DNA from 3 places in the Pantoea sp. Ep11b genome. Region 2 is predicted to be linked to each of the others. Evidence: predicted binding sites of a transcription regulator. Region 2 holds the regulator's gene; each other region holds the start of a gene.
The links. The regulator CRP, encoded in region 2, controls carbon source genes, mostly activating them, when cyclic AMP is high. The targets are predictions, from matches to a motif close to ATGTGANNNNNNTCACAT.
Positions count from the first base shown of each region.

Region 1: the regulator CRP is predicted to act here: its motif matches at 2,937-2,954, upstream of cdd (cytidine deaminase).
Region 3: the regulator CRP is predicted to act here: its motif matches at 1,929-1,946, upstream of udp (uridine phosphorylase).

Region 1 is NZ_CP160631.1:2,942,638-2,947,994, forward strand. It holds gene metG (methionine--tRNA ligase) at 1-1,606, shown strand, start outside; gene AB1748_RS13885 (CidA/LrgA family protein) at 1,805-2,197, shown strand; gene AB1748_RS13890 (CidB/LrgB family autolysis modulator) at 2,190-2,882, shown strand; gene cdd (cytidine deaminase) at 3,003-3,893, shown strand; gene AB1748_RS13900 (NAD-dependent malic enzyme) at 4,162-5,357, shown strand, end outside.
Region 2 is NZ_CP160631.1:51,690-57,046, reverse strand. It holds gene AB1748_RS00385 (aspartate aminotransferase family protein) at 1-373, shown strand, start outside; gene AB1748_RS00380 (YccS/YhfK family putative transporter) at 375-2,450, opposite strand; gene crp (cAMP-activated global transcriptional regulator CRP) at 2,508-3,140, opposite strand; gene AB1748_RS00370 (OsmC family protein) at 3,445-3,849, shown strand; gene AB1748_RS00365 (phosphoribulokinase) at 4,093-4,962, opposite strand; gene AB1748_RS00360 (YheU family protein) at 5,024-5,242, opposite strand; gene AB1748_RS00355 (hydrolase) at 5,247-5,357, opposite strand, start outside.
Region 3 is NZ_CP160631.1:610,220-615,576, reverse strand. It holds gene AB1748_RS02865 (tetratricopeptide repeat protein) at 1-967, opposite strand, end outside; gene udp (uridine phosphorylase) at 1,056-1,817, opposite strand; gene AB1748_RS02855 (dienelactone hydrolase family protein) at 2,121-2,954, shown strand; gene metE (5-methyltetrahydropteroyltriglutamate--homocysteine S-methyltransferase) at 3,007-5,277, opposite strand.

The DNA of each region.
Region 1 (5,357 bases), 1.0 Mb from region 2:
AGGCACCTGCCCGAAATGTAAAGCGGCCGATCAGTATGGCGATAACTGCGAAGTGTGCGGCGCGACCTACAGCCCGACCGAACTGATTGAGCCGAAATCGGTGGTCTCTGGCGCGACGCCGGAGATGCGTGATTCCGAGCACTTCTTCTTTGATCTGCCGTCGTTCAGCGCGATGCTGCAGGCCTGGACCCGTTCGGGTGCGCTGCAGGATCAGGTGGCGAACAAGATGCAGGAGTGGTTCGAATCCGGCCTGCAGCAGTGGGATATCTCCCGCGATGCGCCTTACTTCGGCTTCGAAATTCCGGACGCGCCAGGCAAATATTTCTACGTCTGGCTGGATGCGCCTATCGGTTACATGGGCTCGTTCAAGAACCTGTGCGACAAACGTGGCGACATCGACTTCGACGAGTTCTGGCGCAAAGACTCCACTACCGAGCTCTATCACTTTATCGGTAAAGACATCGTCTATTTCCACAGCCTGTTCTGGCCAGCGATGCTGGAAGGCAGCAACTTCCGCAAGCCAAACAACCTGTTCGTACACGGCTATGTCACCGTCAACGGTGCCAAAATGTCGAAGTCGCGCGGCACCTTTATTAAAGCCAGCACCTGGCTGCAGCATCTGGATGCCGACAGCCTGCGTTACTACTATGCGGCGAAGCTCTCTTCCCGTATCGACGACATCGACCTTAACCTGGAAGATTTCGTGCAGCGCGTGAATGCCGACATCGTCAATAAAGTGGTTAACCTGGCGTCGCGTAACGCCGGTTTCATCACCAAACGCTTCGACGGCAAGCTGGCCTCTGAGCTGGCCGATCCGGCGCTCTATCAGACCTTTGTTGAGGCTTCTGAGAAGATTGGCGAAGCCTGGGCAAGCCGTGAGTACAGCCGCGCTATCCGCGAGATCATGACGCTGGCCGACCTGGCAAACCGTTATGTCGATGAGCAGGCTCCGTGGGTGGTGGCGAAGCAGGAAGGCCGCGATGCCGATCTGCAGGCGATCTGCTCAATGGGCATCAACCTGTTCCGCATTCTGATGACCTGGCTGAAGCCGGTGCTGCCTTCACTGAGCGCCCGTGCAGAGAGCTTCCTGAACACCGAACTGAGCTGGGATGCGATTGCACAGCCACTGCTCGATCATCAGGTTGCGCCGTTTAAAGCACTCTACAGTCGCATTGAGATGGCGAAGGTAGAGGGGCTGATTGAAGCGTCGAAAGAGGATGCTGCCGCCGCGAATGCGCCAGCCGTCACCGGTCCGCTGGCAGACGCGCCAATTGGTGACACCATCACCATTGATGACTTTGCCAAAGTGGATATGCGCGTTGCCCTGATTGAGCAGGCGGAACTGGTTGAAGGGTCAGACAAACTGCTGCGTCTGCAACTCGACCTGGGCGGTGAGAAGCGCCAGATTTTCTCCGGCATCCGCGCGGCCTACCCGGACCCGTCTGTGCTGGTCGGTAAGATGACCATCATCGTGGCGAACCTCGCGCCGCGTAAAATGCGCTTCGGTATCTCTGAAGGTATGGTGCTCTCCGCCGGACCGGGCGGCAAAGATCTGTTTGTGCTTTCCGTAGACAGCGGTGCCGTTCCGGGCATGCCGGTTAAGTAAGCCGCTGCACGCCGCCGCGTAAACCACGGTGACGTATTGTCCTGACCCTTTGCGTCTGCCCGCAGGCGCAAAGGGTCACTCTCTTCCTCTGCGCACAATCTTCGTTCTTCTGTCTGTCACCCTGCCCTGTAAATGTGATCGCTAGCACGCTAAGCGGTTAATGCGTATGATGATACGCAGTAAAAACAGGAGCCTGCCATGCGCACCCTACTCTCTGTCTGCGGCCGATATCTTCGCGCCTTTATCATTATCTATCTCTGCCTGTACGCCGGCATCGGCCTCGCCGCCCTGCTGCCGATTAAACTGCCCGGCAGTATTCTGGGCATGCTGATCCTGTTCGCACTGCTGGCCTCACAGATCCTGCCGGTAAACTGGGTTAAACCGGGCTGCCATCTGCTGATTCGCTATATGGCGCTGCTGTTTGTGCCAATCAGCGTCGGGGTGATGAGCTACACCGATATTCTGAGCGCCCAGTTCGGGCCTATCGTCATCTCCTGCGTCGTCAGCACGTTTCTGGTGCTCTCGATTGTGGGTGTCAGCGCCCAGCATCTGCACAGCCGCCGCCCGGCAGGAGACGCCGACGATGAGTGAAATATGGTGGTCGCTGCCGCTGACGCTGGCCGCCTTTTTCCTGGCGCGCAGGCTGGCAATCTGGCTGAAAATTTCGCTGCTTAACCCGCTGCTGGTGGCGATGGCGATTATTATTCCGATCCTGCTGCTGCTGCATCTGCCCTATTCGCGCTATTTCGCGGGCAGCCAGATTCTCAATCAGCTCCTGCAGCCCGCCGTGGTGGCGCTGGCGCTGCCGCTGTATGAGCAGATGCACCAGATTCGTGCCCGCTGGAAATCCATTATCGGCGTCTGCTTTATCGGCAGCCTCACCGCCATGACCTCCGGCACCGCCATTGCCTTGTGGCTCGGCGCGACGCCCGAAATTGCCGCCACGATTGTCCCCAAATCAGTGACCACGCCTATCGCGATGGCCGTCTCTGGATCGCTGCATGGCATTCCCGCCATCAGTGCGATCTGCGTGCTGATCGCCGGTGTGCTGGGCGCAGTCTTCGGACATATGGTGCTGAATCTGCTCGGCGTGAAATCGAAAGCAGCACGAGGACTGGCAATCGGCAACGCCTCGCATGCGCTCGGCACGGCGCGCGCCGCCGAACTGGACTTTCAGGAAGGGGCCTTCAGCTCGCTGGCGCTGGTGATCTGCGGGATTATCACCTCACTTCTGGCACCGTTTATTTTCCCGCTGTTGCTGCACAGCTTAAGCTGAAAGTTTGCGAGAGATCTCGCAAAGTTGAAACATGCAACGCAGGTTACATTGTCAGAGCGATGTAGATCACATATAAACCGTTGACCGGCATATCGCCCTGCTGACTTTAATGAGGCTCACATGCAATCCCGTTTCCTCTCTGCGTTTGAGGCATTGCCGTCAACGCTGCAGACCGCACTCGCTCCCCTGCTGAACGATCCCGATTTTCAGGCGGTGCTCAGCGCCGACCAGGTCGCCCTGCTGCAGCAACAGACCCGGATGGAAGCCGATGCCCTGGCGCTGGCGCTGCTGCCGCTGGCGGCCGCCTGTGCGGTTGCCACGGTCTCCCATTTCAACGTCGGCGCGATCGCCCGTGGCGTGAGCGGCAACTGGTACTTCGGGGCCAATATGGAGTTTGTCGGCACCCCTATGCAGCAGACGGTGCACGCCGAGCAGAGCGCCATTACGCACGCATGGCTGCGGGGTGAACGCCAGATAGAAACCATCACCGTGAATTACACGCCGTGTGGCCACTGCCGTCAGTTCATGAACGAGCTGAACAGCGGCACCACCATTCGGATCAGCCTGCCGCAACGTGCGGTCAGTACGCTGGCCGACTATCTGCCGGATGCGTTTGGCCCGCGTGATCTCGATATCACCACTTTCCTGATGGATGAGGTGGATCATGGTTATAAAGCCGCAGGCGACGAGCTGGTGCAGGCGGCGGTGGCCGCAGCCAATACCAGCCACGCGCCTTACAGTCAGTCACACGCAGGCGTGGCGCTCCTGACTGAAAACGGCACGATCGTCGCCGGTCGCTATGCCGAAAACGCGGCGTTTAACCCGAGCTTTCCCCCGCTTCAGGCGGCGCTGGTCCTGCTGAATATGCAGGGTGGCGATGTGCATCAGATAAAAAAAGCGGTACTGGCGGAAGCAGAAAATGCCACGTTAAGCCAGTTCGCCGCCACACAGGCGACGCTTGAGACATTTGGTTGCCGTGAGCTGCTACAGGTGACGCTGCACAAAGCATAACCCGCTGCCAGCGCGGCCACACTTTTGTGAGCTTTTATGAAAAAACGCTGTATTTCTGTGGGAAATTTCATAGGATCTGGCGCCAGAATTCACGTCATTACAAATTACTCTGAATAATTCAGGTTGCGGGATGGCAGCACGGTCGTGAATTTTTCGGCAGCGGCACGCTGCCGTTGCCGGGCCTGCAGTCTGAACTATGAGAAGTAAAAAAACTGGCGCTACCTGTCCGGCGTGACGCCAGACAACACTGCAACCGGAGCATCACTGCATGGAACTCGAATACGAAAGTAAACGCCCGCTGTATATCCCTTATGCTGGCCCGATTTTGCTGGAATTTCCCCTTCTGAACAAAGGCAGCGCCTTTACCCTCGAAGAACGTAACGAATTTAACCTCAACGGTCTGCTGCCAGAAGCGGTGGAGTCGATCGAAGAGCAGGCGAAGCGCGCCTGGCGTCAGTTCCAGGACTTCAAAAACAATAACGATAAGCATGTCTACCTGCGAAACATTCAGGACACCAACGAAACGCTGTTCTACCGCCTGCTGGATAACCATCTCGAAGAGATGATGCCGATTATCTACACGCCGACCGTCGGCGCTGCCTGTGAACACTTCTCTGAAATCTACCGCCGTGCGCGTGGGGTTTTCATCTCCTACCCTAACCGCGACCGCATCGAAGACATGCTGCAGAACGCCACCAAACAGAATGTGAAGGTGATTGTGGTCACCGACGGTGAGCGTATCCTGGGCCTCGGCGACCAGGGCATCGGCGGCATGGGTATCCCGATCGGTAAGCTCTCGCTCTATACCGCCTGTGGCGGCATCAGCCCGGCGTACACCCTGCCGGTGGTGCTGGATGTCGGCACCAATAACCAGCAGCTGCTGAACGATCCGCTCTATATGGGATGGCGTCATCCGCGCATCACCGGCGAAGAGTATGACGCGTTCGTGAACGAGTTTATCCAGGCCGTGAAACGCCGCTGGCCGAAAGTGCTGCTGCAGTTTGAAGATTTTGCCCAGAAGAACGCCATGCCGCTGCTGAACCGCTATCGCGATGAAGTCTGCTGCTTCAACGATGACATTCAGGGCACCGCCGCCGTGACCGTGGGAACGCTGATCGCCGCCAGTCGCGCCGCCGGAAGCCGCCTGTGTGAGCAGAAAGTGGTGTTCCTGGGAGCCGGTTCCGCCGGTTGTGGCATCGCGGAACAGATCATCGCGCAGATGAAGTCTGAAGGTCTGAGTGATGATGAAGCACGCAGCCGCGTTCTGATGGTGGACCGCTTTGGTCTGCTCACGGACAAACTGCCGAACCTGCTCGATTTCCAGAGCAAGCTGGTGCAGAAGAGCGAAAGCCTGCAGGACTGGGATGTCACCAACGACTCTATCTCACTGCTGGATGTGGTGCGCAATGCCAGACCGGATATCCTGATTGGCGTCTCCGGCCAGCCGGGCCTGTTCACCGAAGA
Region 2 (5,357 bases):
CACCTATGGCGGGAATCCCCTGGCCTGCGCCATCGCCGAAACCGCGCTGGATATCATCAACACCCCGGCGGTGCTGGCGGGCGTGGAAGCGCGTCGTCAGCACTTTGTGACGGCGCTGCAGGCGATTGACGCGAAGTATGATCTGTTCAGCGATATCCGCGGCAAAGGCCTGCTGATTGGTGCGGCGCTGAAGCCTCAGCATGCCGGTAAATCGCGCGACATCCTGAATGCCGCTGCGGCAGAAGGGGTGATGGTGCTGGTCGCCGGGACTGACGTAATGCGTTTCGCGCCGTCGCTGATCATTGAACCGGCTGACATCGAAGAGGGCATGCATCGCTTCGCCACGGCGGTCGGCAGGGTGCTCAACGGCTGAATCAGCTTTTCCGTAAATGACGGATCAGCCAGCGGCCATGTTGCGGTCGCTGGCTCCACGCCAGTGAAGAGATAGTGTGCATTACGCTCAGATGATCGAGAATGCGCCGCACATGCTGCTCCACGACCGTCACCGGCCCCTCACTGATATTCTCCAGCTCATCCAGCAGATTAACCTGTGAGCTTGCCCCATCATATTCCAGCCGCTGCTGACACCGCTGCAGCGCGATTTCACAGGATTGCAGATAGCGCTGGGCCAGCGAGGCCGTGAGCATGGTGTGTTCGCGCGCCAGAATCGTCATCGCATTAATGTGCTCGACGATAAACTGGCTGTGCGTTACCCAGAGCCGCATATCTTTCAGATACTGGGCGTTGAATGCCGGCTCCTGCATCGCCTGATTCAGGGAGTTGAACAGTGCATTGTGCGCCTGATTCACCTGCACGCGCTGGTAGGCGAGTTTGTCGGGTGATTGCTCATCGCCCAGCAGCAGACGCAGCGCATCCTGATAGGTTTCCAGCGCATCATGCGCGTTCTGCCGCAGTAAGCCGCTCTGCCACTGCGGCCAGAGCCAGAGCATTCCGCCAAAAGCGATCAGACAGCCCATCAGCGTATCCATCAGGCGCGGCAGCAGAAACTGTGCGCCGTTCAGCGACAGCAGCTGCAGCGAATAAACGGCAGTCACCGTGAAGCCAATCATCGACCAGCCATAAAACTGACGGGTAAAGCGATAGCTGATAAAGGTAATCGCCAGCATGATCAGCAGCACCAGTGACTCCGGCACCGCCAGGCGCAGCGTAGCGGCCGCGATCACCAGCCCGGCAAACGTGCCCAGCGCCCGGTGCTGGATGCGGACACGGGTGGCGCTGTAGCCGTTCTGGCTGACGAACATGATGGTCATCAGGATCCAGTAGGGCTTGGGAATGTTGAAGAACAGCGCCAGTGCGCTGCCCAGCATCAGCATGACCGCAAAACGACCGGCGGTGCGCAGCGCCGAGGAGCGCAGGGAGAGATAGTTGCGCAGGGCAGGCAGCAGCGGCAGGCGGCGCTGGCGGTCGGCCATCAGGTCGCGCTGATAGAGCGGTTTCTGCGTGCGCAGGACCCGGGCAATCCGGTTGAAGTGATAGAGGCAGAAGTGCCCGACCGGGTTGTCGGGATGCTGCCAGGTGATTTTCTCCAGCGCGCCGAGCTGCTTGTCCATCGCAAAGCGTTCGGGTAACTGGTGATAAAGAATATTATCCGCCAGCACCCGCAGCCGGGCCGAGATAGTTTTGGCATTCCAGCGGATCACCGCTTCGGCGTGGCTCTGCTCCACCAGCTTCTGCACCTCTTCCGGCCGATGCAGGCTGACTGAGATATGCTCCTGCAGATCCAGCGCCACCTGAAAGGCGCGCGTCAGCCGCTTATGACTGTGGTCGCGGCTGGCCGACAGCATATGCATCTGCTGATAACAGGTGTTGATCAGGTCGACCACTTTCTGCTGGCGAGCCAGCAGCGGCGGCAGGGCCTTCTCCGGATCGGTCAGCTGTGTCAGCAGGGTATATTTGGCGTCGCAGTAGTTAGCCAGTTCGCGGTAGATCAGACTCAGGCTCTCGCGCATCGGCTGCTCTTTCCACAGCCAGAACCAGAACCAGTTAAACAGCCCATACCAGAGCGTGCCGCCGATATAGAGCAGGGGCGGAACATAGATCGGCATGCGACCCACCAGGCTCAGGGTAAAGATGGCGGCGATAAGGGTGCCGGGCAGCAGACGGCCATGCAGTGGACTGATCTCTCCGGTTACTCCGAGCAACAGCGACATGGCGAACAGGATCAGCGGCAGCGGCACCGCCTGCAGGGTGAGCCACTGGATCAGGAAGCTGCCGAGGGCAAACAGGCTGCCGCCCACGATCAGGCGTTTGAAGAAGCGTTTATGCGGGGTATCCAGACCAGCGATATTGCAGCAGGCGGGCACCAGCGAGAAGAGCAGGCCTTTTTGCAGGTCGCCCGCCAGCCAGCCCAGCGCCACCGGCAGGCAGAGCACCAGCGTTTGCCGCAGGGCGTAGTTCACTTCAGGGTGGTAGATTATTCGACGCCACATCGGCTCAGCACAAACAATAACGGCGTGATGTTGCCATCACGCCGTGGGTGACAGGAATCAGCGGGTGCCGTAAACGACGATGGTTTTGCCGTGTGCGGAGATCAGGTTCTGATCTTCCAGCATCTTCAGAATACGGCCCACGGTTTCGCGTGAACAACCAACAATCTGGCCAATTTCCTGACGAGTGATTTTAATTTGCATGCCGTCGGGATGCGTCATGGCATCTGGCTGTTTCGCCAGGTTAAGCAGGGTCTGTGCAATGCGCCCGGTCACGTCAAGGAAAGCGAGATTACCCACTTTTTCAGACGTGACCTGCAGGCGACGCGCCATCTGCGACGAGAGTCGCATCAGGATATCAGGGTTAACCTGGATCAGCTGACGGAACTTCTTATAAGAAATCTCTGCCACTTCACATGCGCTTTTCGCACGTACCCAGGCGCTGCGCTCCTGGCCTTCTTCAAACAGGCCAAGCTCACCAATAAAATCACCCTGATTCAGGTAGGAAAGAATCATCTCCTTGCCTTCTTCATCTTTAATCAGAACCGCAACGGAACCTTTCACGATGTAGTAAAGCGTTTCGGCTTTTTCACCTTGATGAATCAGCGTACTTTTGGATGGATACTTGTGAATATGGCAATGGGACAGGAACCATTCGAGTGTAGGGTCTGTTTGCGGTTTGCCGAGAACCATTCGCTATTATCCTCTGTTGTAATCGTGCCCAAAACACAGGGGGCAGTTTTCCCTGTCAGGCGGTGAAAGCTTCAAGCGTTTTCCATTTCAGGAAATTATTCGGGCCGCATCAGGCGCAGTGCGCATCATTCTTCCCGGCTTCGTCATCGGGTGACGAAAAATATTTTCAGCACTGTTTGTAGCACAGCTTAAGCCGACTGTCTTCTGTTGTCTCGCTTCAGCTACGGGCGGATTTCTCCGGATTGCTGTTTACCAGGGGAAAGCGTACTCTGACGACAAAACAGCATATTCCGGAGCAAAAATCATGCAGGCAAGAGTGAAATGGGTAGAAGGGCTGACATTCCTCGGAGAATCCTCATCGGGCCATCAGATCCTGATGGATGGCAATTCAGGGGATAAAGCGCCCAGCCCAATGGAGATGGTGCTGATGGCGGCGGGCGGATGCAGCGCAATCGACGTGGTATCAATTCTGCAAAAAGGCCGCAACGATGTGGCTGATTGTGAAGTAAAACTGACCTCAGAACGTCGTGAAGAGGCGCCGCGAATCTTTACGCACATCAACCTGCATTTTATCGTCAGTGGCAAAGCACTCCAGGATAAAGCGGTCTCACGCGCCGTCGATCTTTCGGCGGAAAAATATTGCTCGGTCGCCATCATGCTGGGTAAAGGCGTAACGATTACCCACAGCTACGAAGTGATTGAACTGTAATAGCCGCAGGATTTTTAACGTTGCCGGCACGCTGTTGTAAGACCGTGCCTGCACAGAGAACCGGGTCAGATCAGAAGGTCGCCTGAGCCAGTCCCTGACCGCTCGTCCCGCGCTGTCCCTGGCGGGGGACGCTTTCCTCTTCTGATCCGGTTCCCTGCGTGTTGAGCTTATGGGCTGCTGTCAGATCCTTTGTGTCCGGGTTTTGCCTGTAGCGACCTTCCTGAAGCCTGCGCATGCCGTCCCTTACTCTATCCGTTTGCCTTGCATCAGCCGCTTCACCAGCGGGCCCATAATTAACTCCATCGCCAGACCCATTTTGCCGCCCGGCACCACCAGGGTATTGATGTGCGAGATAAAGGAGCCCTGCAGCATCGCCAGCAGATAGGGGAAGTCGATATCCTCCAGCGCCTGGAAATGAATCACCACAAAACTCTCATCCAGCGATGGGATGGCACGGGCAGCGAACGGGTTGGAGGTATCTACGGTCGGGACACGCTGAAAGTTGATATGGGTGCGGGAGAACTGGGGCGTGATGAAGTTGATGTAATCCTCCATCGACCGGACCACCGAGTCCATCACCGCTTCACGGGAGTGGCCGCGCTCGCCGGTGTCGCGCACCAGCTTCTGGATCCACTCCAGGTTTACAATCGGGACCACGCCAACCAGCAGATCAACCTGCTCCGCCACATTGTGCTGCGCCGTTACCACACCGCCATGCAGCCCTTCATAGAAGAGAATATCGGTGTTCTGCGGCAGCGGCTGCCACGGCGTAAAGGTGCCTGGCACCTGATTCCACGGCACCGCCTCATCGTAAGTGTGCAGATATTTGCGCGACTGCCCCTGTCCGCTATAGCCATACTCTTTAAAGCTCTGCTCCAGCAGGCCAAAGTCATTGGCTTCGGGGCCGAAGTAGCTGACGTGGCGTCCTAAATCGCGCGCTTTACGAATCGCCATATCCATCTCAGGACGGGTAAAGCGGTGAAAGCTGTCGCCCTCCAGCTCCGCCGCATGAAGATCAAGCTGCTGAAAGATTTTGCGAAACGCCAGGCTGGTGGTGGTGGTTCCTGCACCACTGGAACCGGTCACCGCGATAATAGGATGACGTGCAGACATAGAGAAGCTCCCTGTGAGATCGGGTAACAGGCATTGTTAGCATGAAATGGCGGCGGGTGCATCAGCCACGAAAGGCGTTGCGCGGCATAATATTGACCGACTCATGCAGTTCTGACCATACCAGCACCACTTCACCGCTTTCCAGCTGACGTCGCACGTCCGCCACTTTGTCCAGCAGGCTGCGCTCCTGCTCGCCGTAGTCTGTGCCTTCGCGCAGCACAAAGGTTTCAATCAGGTTTTCAAGGGTCTCAGGCGAGACCTGTTGCCAGGGAATAATCACGAGATCAGTTATCCAGAAAAGGGGCGATCCACTGAGGGATGCGCTGTTCCAGCCACATTTCAGGCTGGCGTAATGTGCCGCCGACAAACCCTACGTGGCCGCCGTGTGATGTCAG
Region 3 (5,357 bases), 560 kb from region 2:
CCGTCGGCCATAGCGCCACCTTCAGGAAATACTGGTCGGTGAAGCGCTGGCTCCCCTGATACTGCGCAATGAAATCGCGCATCGCCTGCTCCACGTCCCGGAAGACGCCGTGACAGCCGCCCCACATGCCCGCCAGCAGCAGTTCGGTATGCGAGAAGTAATCACGCATATGGTGGAACCAGTAAGGCGAGGCGAGCCAGGCGTTAACCGCTGCGGCTTCCCGCTCCGAGAGCAGCGAGTCGGCATCGCGCACGATAAAGCGTTTCACCTGCGGATCGTCGAGCACCAGAAAACGCCACAGGGTTGGATAGAGCGTTTTCTCGTGCGACATATCGATCAGCCTGACGTGTGGCTGATCCAGACGCTGCCAGACATGCTGCGGCACGCTGTCGTCGAGATAGATAAGACAGCTCCAGCCGGGATAGAGCGCCGGTGCCACTTCCACGTTTTTAATTAAGGTTTCACAGTAGCGAGGCTGATCGCCATACAGAGAGAAGGCGATAACGTTCTGCTCTGGCTGGCTGAGATCGGCGGGTTCGGGCTGCGGGGCCGGAAACGCTGCGCGCTGCCCCTGACTGAAACGCGCATCCGAGCGCATCAGCGAGGCCAGCCCATACTGCGCTACCTCCTCGCGTTTATTCAGCCAGCCGCACACTTCGGTTAAGCCATCCAGCCAGGTTTCGGAGGCGGTGGCCTGCACCGCAGGTGGCGACTGAAGGATCTTCTGATAGGTTTTGTACGCTTTGGCATGCTGGCCCAGACGCAGCAGGCAGAGAGCATAGTCGCTCAGAACCTGCATCTGATTCGGCATTGACCGCAGCACCTCTTCACAGCAGCGGGCGGCCAGCGCATAGTCGCCCTGTTGCATGGCGGCGCGGAAACGTTCGGCACTGCGTTCCAGCCGCGCATGAAGTGCGGCGGGATTGAGGCCAGGGGCAGGACGTCGGGCAGGAAAGGTAGGGCGCATAAACATCCTCAGGTTCTACTGATGCTACGCGCCGTTAACGACCAGCAGCAGGTTCCGGGCCCGGAAAACCTGCTGCCTGACGCGACCGTTACAGCAAGCGACGCGCCGCTTCGACCACAATCTTCACTGCGTCACTTTCTGTCTGTTTCATCGTGACCGCATCCGGGATCTCTTTCTGAGTACGGTTCACAATCACGCCCGCCACCATGCCGGCTCGCAGACCCTGGCTGGCGCACATGGTTAACAGTGTAGCGGATTCCATCTCATAGTTGAGGACGCCCATCTCCTGCCACTCCTTCATCGATCCTTTGAAGCGACTGACTACCCGTCCTGAAACGGTGTCGTAACGCTCCTGGCCCGGATAGAAAGTGTCAGAGGAAGCGGTGATGCCAATATGGGTCTTCGCGCCACAGGCTTCTGCGGCCGCGACCAGGGCCGTGGTGCAACTGAAATCGGCCACTGCCGGGAACTCCATCGGTGCGAAGTGCAGGCTGGCACCGTCCAGGCGAACCGACGCCGTTGTCACCAGTACATCGCCGACGTTGATATGAGGCTGGATCGCGCCCGTGGTGCCGACGCGCAGGAAGGTCCGCACACCAAGCTGCGCCAGCTCTTCAACCGCAATGGAGGTGGAAGGACCACCGATGCCGGTGGAGCAGACGACAACGGGCTTGCCATCCAGTTTTGCCAGCCAGGAGGTAAATTCACGGTGTGAGGCGAGATGCGTGGCATCTTCCATCAGTCCGGCAATTTTCTTCACGCGCTCCGGATCGCCGGGCACAATCGCCAGGGTAGCGCCCTGCAGGTCGGCTTTAGTCAGGCCCAGATGGAAAACGTCAGACTGTGTCATTTTCAGACTCCTGTTAAGGGAAAGTATTGCGCCACTTTACGTCAGCACGCCCGATAAATATGTGACAGCTTTCACTTAAGAAAATGAAAGTTACATTTTTCAGAATTCAAATTGAGATAACCATCACATAAATACATCTTCTTTACCGGGACTGTGCGCAGCGAGGCTGTGCCAGCGTTAGCGCAATGTTAAAGAGTGGGAGGATTGTATTCGCTGCTGACCCTGTGGCCCGGTACCTGGCGCGCGCGGTTTACAGCCAGGCTATAGTTACCTGATTGCGCAATTGCTTGCACGGAGAGACTCATGAAACCCAGTGATAATATGGCACAAAAACCGGCGACGGACGGCTTTGCCGCTGCCGTGCAGCCCACCGCCGCCACCACCATTATGACCGATAGCCCGGCTATTCATGCGGGTGAAACCTCAGTGCCCAGCCAGGGCGAAAACATGCCAGCTTACTTCGCTAAGCCGCAGGGCGCAGACGGCCCACTGCCTGTTGTGCTGGTGGTGCAGGAGATCTTTGGTGTGCATGAACACATCCGGGATATCTGCCGCCGCCTGGCGCTGGAGGGTTATCTGGCTATCGCGCCTGAACTCTACTTCCGCGAGGGCGATCCGTCGGAATATCACGATATCCCGACGCTGTTCAGCGAACTGGTCAGCAAAGTGCCGGACAGCCAGGTGCTCTCCGATCTCGATCACGCCGCCAACTGGGCCGCACGTAACGGCGGCGACATCCGCCGCATGGGCATCACCGGTTTCTGCTGGGGGGGCCGCATCAGCTGGCTCTATGCCGCGCATAATCCCCAGCTGCGGGCCGCAGTCGCCTGGTATGGCCGACTGGTGGGTGAGCGCACCCTGAAGCAGCAGAAACACCCGATTGATATTGCTGTCGATCTCAATGCGCCGGTGCTGGGATTGTATGGCGGTCAGGATGAGGGGATCCCGCTGGAGAGCGTCGAGCAGATGCGTCAGGCGCTGCACGCCGCCAATGCCACCGCCGAGATCATCGTTTATCCCGAGGCGGGACACGCGTTTAATGCTGATTACCGGCCGAGCTACCATGCAGAATCCGCCCAGGATGGCTGGCAGCGGATGCTGGCCTGGTTCAGGCAGTATGGTGTTACCTCACGATAGATGAAAAACAGGGGCGCTTCTGCGCTCCTGTTTTTGACTGTCAGGCCGTCGGCTACACCCTCTCCCCGCGCAGGTTTTTCGCCGCCTGTACCATATTCGCCAGCGCCTGGCGCGTTTCCGTCCAGCCACGCGTTTTCAGACCACAGTCCGGGTTCACCCACAGCCGCGCTTCCGGGATGCGTTTCGCTGCCTTCAGCAGCAACGCTTCGATCTCCCCGACGCTGGGAATATTGGGCGAGTGAATATCATAGACGCCGGGGCCGATCTCATTGGGATAGTCGAAGTGTTCAAACGACGCCAGCAGATCCATGTCAGAGCGCGCGGTTTCAATGGTGATCACATCCGCATCCAGCGCCGCGATTGCCGCCATGATGTCGCTGAACTCGCAGTAACACATATGGGTGTGAATCTGGGTCTCATCCCGCGCCACGCCCGCCGTCAGCCGGAAAGCCTCCACCGCCCAGTTCAGATAACCGGCCCAGGCCGAGTGATGCAGCGGCAGACCTTCCCGCAGGGCGGGCTCATCAATCTGAATGATCCCGATACCCGCCTCCTGCAGATCGGCGACCTCATCCCGCAGCGCCAGCGCGATCTGTTTCGCGAGGGTTTCCCGTGGCACATCTTCACGCGGAAATGACCAGCAGAGGATCGTTACCGGACCGGTCAGCATGCCTTTGACCGGTCTGTCCGTCAGCGACTGCGCATAACGGGCCCATTCGACGGTGATCGGTGCCGGACGGCTGACATCGCCGATGATGACGGGCGGCTTCACGCAGCGCGAACCGTAGCTCTGCACCCAGCCATTGCGGGTAAAGGCAAATCCCTCCAGATGCTCGCCAAAATACTCCACCATATCGTTACGTTCCGCTTCACCGTGAACCAGTACGTCCAGCCCCAGCCGCTCCTGTTCGCGGATCGCCTGCCTGATATGCTCCGCGATGCCGGTGCGATAATGGCTGCTGTCGAGCCGCCCCTGCTTAAAGTCGAGGCGCAGGCGGCGAATCTCCGTGGTCTGTGGAAAAGAGCCGATGGTAGTGGCAGGCCAGGCGGGCAGGCGCAGTCGCTGATGCTGCAGGCGACTCCGCACCGGCCAGGCGCTCTGGCGTGTGCTCTGTTCGGGCGTAATGGCCTGCAGACGCTGCGTCACTGCCGCATTGTGCACCCGGCGGGAGTGGGCGCGGGCGCGAACCGGCGCGCTCCAGGCGTCCAGCGACGCTGCCTCGTTGCGGTTCAGCGCCTGGCTCAGCAGCGACAGCTCAGCACACTTCTGCAGCGCAAAAGCCAGCCAGCTTCTGACCTCCTCATCCAGATGCGTTTCAGTGCTGAGGTCGATCGGGCTGTGCAGCAGAGAGCAGGAGGAGCCGATCCAGAGTAACTGACGCCGGGCGACCAGCGGTTGCAGGCGATCAAACCAGTGGCGCAGATCGGTGCGCCAGACGTTGCGTCCGTTGATGACGCCCAGCGACAGCAGCCAGCTGGCGGGCAACTGCTGATGCAGCTGCTCAATATCGTCATCCCCATGCACCAGATCCACATGCAGCCCCTGCACCGGCAGCCTGCGGATCACCTCAAGGTTCTGCCCGATGCTGTCAAAATAGGTGGTCAGCAGCAGCCTGCAGTGACCCTGCAGGGCGTCATAGGCCGGTTGAAAAGCGTCGCGCCACGCCTGCGGCAGCTCAAGGGCCAGTGCCGGTTCATCAATCTGGACCCACTCAATGCCACGCTTAGCCAGTTCCGCCAGCAGCTGCTGATAGACGGGCAGGATCGCCGTCAGCAGCGACAGACGCTCAAACGGCGCGCCTTTGACCTTGCCCAGCCACAGATAGGTCACCGGGCCCAGCAGCACCGGCTTGATGTTATGCCCCAGCGCCAGTGCCTCATCCACCTCATCCAGCAGCTGCGTCCAGCTCAGCTTAAAGGTCTGATCCCGGCTGAATTCCGGCACCAGATAGTGATAGTTGGTGTTAAACCATTTGGTCATCTCGGCCGCCGCGACGGGTTCGCCGGAGGGGGCGCGTCCCCGGCCGAGGCGGAACAGCGTGTCGAGGTCAATCGTGCCCGCCGGGTTCTGATGGCGTTCAGGCACATTGCCCAGCATCAGGCTGGTGGTCAGCACATGATCATACCAGGCGAAATCCCCCACCGGCAGCAGATCGACGCCAGCTTCTTTCTGTTGCTGCCAGTGACGAGCGCGCAGCTCGCGTCCCGTCGCCAGAAGCGCCGCCTGGGTGCTGTCGCCCGCCCAGTAACGCTCCAGGGCTTTTTTCAGTTCACGATGCAGGCCAATACGGGGAAAACCGAGGGTATGATTGAGGATAGTCATGTGCCAGTCTCCAGAGAAAGGTTCACGTTGCTTTAACCGGGCAGTCAACGATGTTTAGCCGTCCAGATGTTTACACTGCT